2 regions of the Azoarcus sp. DD4 genome follow, and region 2 is predicted to be linked to the other one. Evidence: predicted binding sites of a transcription regulator. Region 2 holds the regulator's gene; the other holds the start of a gene.
What was found. Region 2 encodes LexA, which represses DNA repair genes until DNA is damaged. Its sites were predicted from a motif close to ACTGTATNTANATACAGT; they were not measured.
Positions count from the first base shown of each region.

Region 1: a site for LexA is predicted at 2,847-2,864, ahead of CJ010_RS02235 (ATP-dependent helicase). Genes of this name have one in related genera too.

Region 1 covers NZ_CP022958.1:447,849-452,245, forward strand. The annotation lists gene CJ010_RS25340 (hypothetical protein) at 1-706, shown strand, start outside; gene CJ010_RS02235 (ATP-dependent helicase) at 743-2,845, opposite strand; gene CJ010_RS02240 (Na+/H+ antiporter) at 2,981-4,397, shown strand, end outside.
Region 2 covers NZ_CP022958.1:2,872,581-2,876,977, forward strand. The annotation lists gene CJ010_RS13235 (dipeptide ABC transporter ATP-binding protein) at 1-432, opposite strand, end outside; gene CJ010_RS13240 (peptidylprolyl isomerase) at 510-995, opposite strand; gene CJ010_RS13245 (peroxiredoxin) at 940-1,467, opposite strand; gene lexA (transcriptional repressor LexA) at 1,735-2,343, shown strand; gene CJ010_RS13255 (hypothetical protein) at 2,488-3,033, shown strand; gene CJ010_RS13260 (MATE family efflux transporter) at 3,088-4,397, shown strand, end outside.

The DNA.
Region 1 (4,397 bases), 2.4 Mb from region 2:
GAAGCAGGAAGACGCTGCCCTGACCGAACGCCTGCCGGTGGCCGATGCTGCGGCGCCGGCCGCCGCGCCGGTCGCCGTCGAAGCTGTTGCCGCCGAGCCGGCTCCCGCCGCAGTGAAGAAGCCGGCTAAGGCTGCAGCAAGCAAGGCCGCCGCAAAGCCCAAGGCGGTCAAGCCGAAGGCGGCCGCGCCCGTGATCGCGGAAGTGAAGGTTGCAGAAGTGAAGGCTGCCGAGGTGGCTGTAGCCCCGGTGGCCACGGTCAAGCCCAAGGCGGCGCCTGTCGCCGTGGCCAAGAAAAAGCCGGCAGCGCCGGCCAAGGCCAAAGCGGCGGTGACGAAGACCGTGACCAAGGCTGTGGTCGGGGAAGTGGCGGCGCCGGCGCCCGAATCGGTCAAGAAGGACAAGGCGCCGAAAGTGGCGAAGGCCGCCAAGGCGGTGAAGGCCGAGAAAGCCGAAAAGGTCGAGAAGGTGGAGAAGGTGGAGAAGACCGAGAAGGTCGTCCGCGATTCCTTCTCCTTCCCGGCGAGCGAGCACCGGCGCATCAAGGCGCTGCGCGAGCAGCTCGGCAAGGCTGGCCGCCTGGTGAGCAAGTCGGAAGTGTTGCGCGCGGGTCTGGCGGCACTCGACGAGCGCGGACCGGACGAACTGGCCGCCCTGTTCGACGCCCTGCCGCCGGTGCTCAAGGGCAAGCGCAGCAAGAAGCACTAAGCCCGGCTTGCGCGCCGGCCCAGGCCGGCGCGTGGCTCAATCCCACATGCCGCGCATCTTCGCGGCGAGATCCAGCGCCGCCTGGCGCGACTGCGGCGTACCGCGGAATTCCGGCGGCGGCTCCGGCCACGACACCTGCTCGAACTGCGGCAGCAGGCGGTTGGGGATGAAGCGGCTGCGGCCGGCATACACGTGGCGGTCGCCCATGCCCTGCTGCTGCGTCACGTAGAAGCGCTGCGGCACCAGCAGTTCCAGGTGGTCCCTGGCGCGCGTCATCGCCACGTAGAGCAGGCGGCGCTCTTCCTCTATCTCGCCGCTGCTGCGGGTGGCGATGTCGGACGGCACGCAACCGTCCACCACGTTGAGCACGCTCACCGCGTTCCACTCCTGGCCCTTGGCCGAATGCATGGTCGACAGGATCAGGTAGTCCTCGTCGAGCAGCGGCACGCCGGCCTCGTCGCTGGTGGCGCTGGGAGGATCGAGCGTGAGTTCGGTGAGAAAGCGCTGCCGGCTCGGGTAGGTGGCGGCGATGCGGCCGAGCTGCTGGATGTCGCCCTGGCGCACCGCCGCGTCGTCGTAGAGGCGGGGCATCTGGCCCTCGTACCAGCGGCAGGCGAGTTCGAAGCTGGCCGGCCAGGGCGCGTCGGGCCGGCGCAGGTGTTCGACCAGCGTGGCGAACTCGCGCCAGTCCGCCTGCGCCGCTTCCGGCACCGGCTGCTCGGCGAGCAGCTCGCAGCCCTCGGGCGCCGCTACCACGTGGTCCAGCACCTTGCCGGCGGTCTTGGGGCCTATGCCGGCCATCAGCTGCACCACCCGGAAGCCGGAGACGCGGTCGCGCAGGTTTTCCACCCAGCGCAGCAGCGCCAGCATGTCCTTCACGTGCGCGGCCTCGAGGAACTTGAGCCCGCCGAATTTCACGAAGGGGATGTTGCGGCGGGTCAGCTCCATCTCCAGCCGGGCGCTGTGGCTGGCGGCGCGGAACAGCACCGCCTGCTGCTTGAGCTTGATGCCCTGCTCGCGGCGCGCAAGCACCCGTTCCACCACGAAGGCGGACTGGTCGGCGTCGTCGCGCACCGACACCAGCTGCGGCCGTGCGGTGGATTCGCGCAGCGACCACAGATCCTTGCTGTAGCGCTCGCTCGCCTGCGCGATCACGGCATTGGCGGCGTCCAGAATCGGCCGCGTCGAGCGGTAGTTCTGCTCCAGCGTCACCCGGTGCGCCGGCGGTTCGAAGCGGCCGGGGAAATCCAGGATGTTGCGCACCGTCGCGCCGCGAAAGGCGTAGATGGACTGCGCATCGTCGCCCACCACGGTGAGGCCGCGGCCGTCCGGCTTCATAGCCAGCAGGATCTCGGCCTGCAGGTGGTTGGTGTCCTGGTATTCGTCGACCAGCACGTGGCGGAAGAGGCCGCCGATTTCCTCCGCCAGCGCCGGCTCGGCCACCATGTGCGCCCAGTACAGCAGCAGGTCGTCGTAGTCGAGCACCTGCTGGGCCTGCTTGGCCTCGACGTAGGCGCGGAACAGCGTCTTCAGCTCGGCCTCCCATTCGGCGCACCACGGGAAGGTGGTCTGCAGCACCTCGGCCAGCGGCGCGCGGGTGTTCACCGCCGCCGAGTAGATGGCGAGGCAGGTGCCCTTGAGCGGAAAACGCTTGTTGCGCGTCGGCAGCCCGGCCTCGTGGCGCGCGAGGTTCATCAGGTCGGCGGAATCCTCGCGATCGTGGATGGTGAAGGCCGGGTCCAGGCCGATGCGGCCGGCGTATTCGCGCAGCAGGCGCGCGCCGATGCCGTGGAAGGTGCCCGACCACTGCAGCGTGGCCTGCGCCAGCCAGGGCGTGTCGACCGCCAGCTGGCCGAGGATGCGCTGCACCCGCCGGCCCATTTCGTCGGCGGCGCGGCGCGAGAAGGTGAGCAGCAGGATGCGAGCCGGGTCGGCGCCGTGGGCGATCAGGTGGGCGACGCGGTGCGCCAGGGTGTTGGTCTTGCCCGAGCCGGCGCCGGCGATCACCAGCAGCGGGCCGGGGATTTCGCCGCTGCCCTTGCCGCCGCGCACGCCGTATTCCACCGCCTCGCGCTGCGCGGGGTTGAGACGTTCGAGGTAGGCCGGGGCGGCGGCGGGCAGGGGCGCGGGACTGTTCATGCCTGTAATTCTATCCAGTCCACCCCGGCGGGCGGTAGCCCGACTTTCGCAAGTCGTCCGGGCGCGCACGCCTGCGCGGCATCGCTGCGAGCCGCGCGGTAAACTGGCGGCTACTCAAGGAAATTCCCGACGCATATGCATTCGATCGAGGTGGTGCTGGCGATGCTGCTGGCGGTGGTGGCCAGCGGCTACCTGGTGCGCGTGGTGCCGGTGTCGCTGCCCCTGCCGGTGGTGCAGATCGCCCTCGGCGCGGTGATCGCGGGGGTGTTCGGCCACGGCGTGCGGCTGGACCCGGAGATCTTCTTCCTGCTCTTCCTGCCGCCGCTGCTCTTTCTCGACGGCTGGCGCATCCCCAAGGTCGGGCTGTTCCGCGACAAGGCGACCATCCTGGAGCTGGCCTTCGGACTGGTGGTGTTCACCGTGGTCGGCGCCGGCTTCCTCATCCACTGGCTGATTCCCGCGATGCCGCTGGCGGTGGCCTTTGCGCTGGCCGCCATCGTGTCGCCCACCGATCCGGTGGCGGTGTCGTCGATCGCGGCGCGCGCGCCCATCCCCAAGCGGTTGATGCACATCCTGGAAGGCGAATCGCTGCTGAACGACGCCTCCGGCCTGGTGTGCTTCCGCTTTGCGGTGGCGGCGGCGATGACCGGCAGCTTCTCGCTGGCCAGCGCTTCGCTCACCTTCCTGTGGGTGGCGCTGGTCGGGCTGGCGGTCGGCGCCGGCGCGACCTGGGCGGTGGCCCTGGCGCAGCGCTGGCTGTCGCGCCATCTGGGCGAGGAGGCCGGTTCGCCCATCCTCATCAACCTGCTCACGCCCTTCGGCGCCTACCTGATCGCCGAGCATCTGGATGCGTCCGGCATCCTCGCGGCGGTCGCCGCCGGCGTCACCATGAGCTATGTGGAACTCAGCGGCCGGGCGCTCGCCACCACCCGGGTGCAGCGCGCGGCAGTGTGGGACACGGTGCAGTTTTCGCTCAACGGCATCATGTTCGTGCTGCTGGGCGAGCAGCTGCCCGGCATCCTGGCGCGGGCGGCGGCTTCGGTGGAAGACACCGGCCACCTGTCGCGCTGGTGGCTGCTGGTGTATGCGCTGGCGATCAGCGTCATCCTTGCGCTGCTGCGCTTCGCCTGGGTGTGGGTGTCGCTGCGCATCAGCCTGTTCAAGGCGCGCGAACCGGGCGAGCCGCTGCACCGGCCGGACTGGCGCATCGTGGCCGCGGTGTCGCTGGCCGGCGTGCGCGGCGCCATCACCCTGGCCGGCGTGCTCACGCTGCCGCTGCTGCTGCCCGACGGCCGCGAGTTTCCGGCGCGCGATCTGGTGATCTTCCTCGCTGCCGCGGTGATCCTGGTTTCGCTGCTGCTCGCCAGCGTCGGCCTGCCGCGCCTGCTGCGCGGGCTGGAACTGCCGGACGAACCGGCCGAACGGCGCGAGGAAGACCTCGCCCGACGCGAAGCGGCCACCGCCGCCATCGCCGCCATCGAGCAGGCCCGCCATGCCCTGTCGGACGCGAGCGCGGCCGAGGCCGATCTGTACACGAACGCGGCGCTACGGG
Region 2 (4,397 bases):
AAGCTCGACTCTGGCCTTCTCCCCCCGCAGGCCACGATGCTTCGCCAGGGCCTCGGCAATCTGCGCCCCGACACTCATCACTGGGTTGAGGCTGGTCGACGGTTCCTGGAAGATCATGCCTATCCGCCCGCCGCGCACATCACGCATACGCGCTTCCGACAGCGCCGGCAGGCTGTCCCCGGCCAGGCGGACGTCGCCGCCAGCAATGCGGCCGCCATCAGGCAACAAACGGGTGAGCGCCAAGGCCGTCATCGATTTGCCGCACCCGGATTCGCCAAGGAGGGCGAAGGTCTCACCCGCAGCAATGAAAAAGTCGACTCCATCCACGGGGCGGATGCTTGCGCCTCCGGCGTCGATCGCCACCCGCAGGTTCTCGACTTCGAGCAGGCGCCCTTGCGCCGGTGATACGTCGGAGTGAAATGAAGACGTCATGAGCGCCAGAGAAGTGAAAGGATCGGAAACGGCAGGGAAAAATGAAAAAGGCCGCTTTCGCGGCCCCCTGATCAGACTTAGTGGTGATGCCCGCCCGGGCCATGCACGTGGCCATGGCCGATTTCCTCGGCCGTTGCCGGACGCACCTCGGCAACGGTCACATCGAACACCAGCGCGATGCCGGCCAGCGGATGGTTGCCATCGACTACGACCTTGCCTTCGGCAATATCGGTGATCCGGTAGATCACTTCCTCTTCGCCATCGTCAGTCACGCGCTCGAAGGACATGCCGACCTCGATATTCTCGGGGAACAGGGAGGCGTCTTCGATCATGACGAGTTCTTCGTCGTAATCGCCGAAGGCATCTTCGGGCTGCAGTTTGATGGTGAGCTGTTCGCCCAGCTTCTTGCCGTGCAGGGCTTCTTCAAGCACAGGGAAGATGCCGTCGTAACCGCCGTGCAGATAGGTCAGCGGGTGCTGACCGTCGTCGACCATGTTGCCATCCGCGTCATGGACGGTGTACTTGAGCGTAACCACGCTGTTCTTGACGATTTCCGTTTGCATTGTCGGATTCCAGTTCCTTGACCAGTTTGAAAACCGCGGCAGCGTGGCCACGGGGTGTGACGTCACGGAGCACGTGGCGGATGACGCCCTGCTTGTCGATGATGAAGGTCGTCCTCGCCACGCCCATCTTCTTCACACCGTCGACTTCCTTCTGTTGCCACACATGGTAAAGCCGGCAAACCTCGGTTTCAGTATCCGAAAGCAGCCGGATCGACAGCCCATGCTGGTCGCGAAACTCTGCATGGGTGAGGCAGTCGTCGGGACTCACACCCACGACGATGCAGTCGTGGCGGGCAAAATCCGCTTCATGATCGCTGAAATCAGCAGCCTGAAGCGTACAGCCCGGCGTGTTGTCGCGGGGATAAAAATAGAGGACCACATGGTGACGGTTGCGCTCACCTGCCAGGCTGAAGTCTTCCATGTCGGCGTCCGGCAAGGAAAAGTCGGGGGCGAGGTGTCCGCTCTGCAACATGGGTTCTCCCTGAGCTGCCGGCGATTCTAGCCGAGACCCGGACTGAACTCTACCGACCTGGGCTGCGGGGATGCTGCCGGAGAAAGCATGCATGACGACACTCCTCGAGAGCTGACTTCATGGTGGACTGGCACGGATGACTGAACGAATAGCTCAGAATCCGGCCGGCCTCAAGGCGCACTGCGTCAATTCGCGACTAGCCTCGCGACGACACAAGGCTTGCGTGCTTCTGAATACTGTTCGAAAATACAGTCAAAGGAGGCCGCTATGAGTGCCCGCAGCGAACAACTCACTACCAGACAGCAGGAAATTCTCGATTTCATCCGCCAGACCGTCGAAAACGAGGGGCGTCCGCCCACGCGAGCAGAGGTGTGCACAGCTTTCGGTTTTCGATCGCCCAACGCGGCCGAAACCCATCTGCGCGCCCTTGCAGCCAAAGGGGCGATCCTCCTTGAAGAAGGCAGGGCCCGCGGTATCCGGCTGGCCGAAGCGCTCGGTCTGCCGCTGGTCGGTCGCGTTGCGGCAGGCAGTCCCATCCTTGCCGCCGAACATGTCGAAGCCCGTTACCAACTCGATCCGGCGCTGTTTTCGCCACGTGCGGACTATCTTCTACGAGTACGCGGGATGAGCATGCGCGACGCCGGCATTCTGGATGGCGACCTGATCGCGGTCCATCGCGCGGTAGAAGCGCGCAACGGACAGATCGTGGTCGCCCGCGTCGATGACGACGTCACGGTCAAGACGCTGCAGCGCAAGGGGACAACGGTGGAGTTGCTACCGGCCAACCCGGATTACGCGCCCATCGTTGTCGACACGCGCAACACGCCACTGGTGCTCGAAGGCGTCATGGTCGGGCTGATCCGCAAGGACAACTGACGCAGTTCCTCCGAGCACCACAGGCTGTTTTCCGCCCCGCTCCTGTGCGAATCAGGCCGGCCCGAGCCGGCGGCAGGAGCCCACGTAGTAAACTCTGGTGACGCTCTTCTTTCCTGTTGCCCGACCCTCGGGTATTCGTTGACCATGCCGCTACTCCTCCAGACTGCCGATACCGGGCGCGCCGGTGATATCGCCCGGTGGCGGGCTCGATGGGCGCTGCTGCTTTTTGTCGTGACCCTGCCAGCATCGATCTGGTTGTTCTCGTCACTCGCGGCGCTGTGGAGCCTGATCCAGCCGCTCGACGGCGCTATCTTCATGATCGCTGCCACTGCATTCGGTGGCGTCCTTGCAGTGGCACCGCTCGCCGCCGCGCTCGGCTTCCTGCTTGCGGTGTGGTACGGCGTGGAAAGCGTCTATCTGCCGCGTACGCGAGAGACGCCACTCACGGATCGTTGCATCGTGGGTGCGGGGCTGGTCATCTGGTTTGCCCCCGCACTGGGCCTGCTCGCAGCAGCGGCGAAAGCGCTGGTCGAGGGGCGCATCCACTTCGTGCGTCCGCCTCGCGACTATTTCCTTGCCACCGATCCAGTCGCTTTCTGGCAGGGCGTCGGATTCTGGCTCATCATGGCTGCCATGTTCGGCTTCCTGTCCTGGCGCTACTGGCGGAACAAGCTGGTCGCCCGCGGGTGAGCGCTCGCCAATCGATCGCGCAGATGCGCTTCAGCCCGCGTCGCTGACGTTTGCATGCGCTCGTCCGCCCCCTTCGGCAGCACAGCAAGACAACTGCTCGGACATACCTGGCCCGTCCTCGTTGCGCAGTTGCTGTCAATGAGCATGATGGTCGCCGACACCACGATAGCCGCTCACTACGGCACCACGGATCTGGCCGCGGTTGCAGTCGGCAACGGTCTCTACGTATCGGTGCTGATGCTGCTGGTCGGCATTCTTCAGTCGGTGGCTCCGACGGTCGCCCACCTCGTCGGCGGCGGACGCCATACCGAGATCGGTGCAACTCTGCAACAGGGCTTCTGGCTCGCCCTGCTGCTTGCTGTGCCCGGCACGTTGATTCTTGTCTTTCCGCAAATGCTGCTCGAGCTTGCGAGGGTACCCCCCGATACAGGCGAAAAAGTCAGTACCTATCTACGCGCAACAGCAGCCGGTTTACCGGCGATCCTGCTGTACCGGACGTTCTACGCCTTCAACAACGCGGTAGGCAGGCCGCGGGCCCTGATGGCGATCAGCCTGATCGCCAGCTCCATCCATGTTCCCCTTGCGTGGGCGCTGACAAACGGTCATTTGGGCATCGACGCCCTAGGCGCAACAGGATGCGGAGTCTCGACATCCGTTGTCGCCTGGATCAGCCTCTGCTGCGGCATCTCCTACCTGAGCCGCAACCCGGCATATCGAACATATCTGATCTTCCACAACTGGCGAGGACCGCGAGCCGCGAGCCTTTTTGCCCTGCTGCGCCTTGGCCTGCCCATGGGGATGTCGACGTTCATCGAGATCACCTCGTTCACGCTGATCGCACTCTTTGTCGCGCGGCTTGGTGCTGAGGCCGTCGCGGGGCATCGCATCGTCGCCAACCTGGCCGCGCTCGTGTACATGCTGCCACTGTCGCTCTCAACCGCAACCTTGGTCCTGGTGGGACAGGCCGCCGGCGCCCATGACTGGCAGCGCGCTCGGACCGTAGTCCGGGTGGGTTTGCTGTTGAGTACGTGCCTGGCCACCTTGGTCGGCATCCTTTTGTGGTTCGCGCGGGAGCCGCTGATGGCGCTGTCGACAGACGACGTCGTGGTACGCGCGATCGCAATCGCGCTCCTGCCCTACATCTGCCTATACCAACTGTTCGACGCCGCGCAGACTGTCGCGTCGCATGCCCTGAGAGGCTACAAGGTGACCCTTTTGCCCATGGCCCTGCATACGCTCTGCTTTTGGGGCGTCGGACTCGGATGCGGGTATTGGTTGAGCTTCCATGCCGGCGAGCGCTCCGGGGCACCAAGCGTCGCCGGTTTTTGGGAAGGTGGCGTACTCGCGACCATACTGGCCTCGAT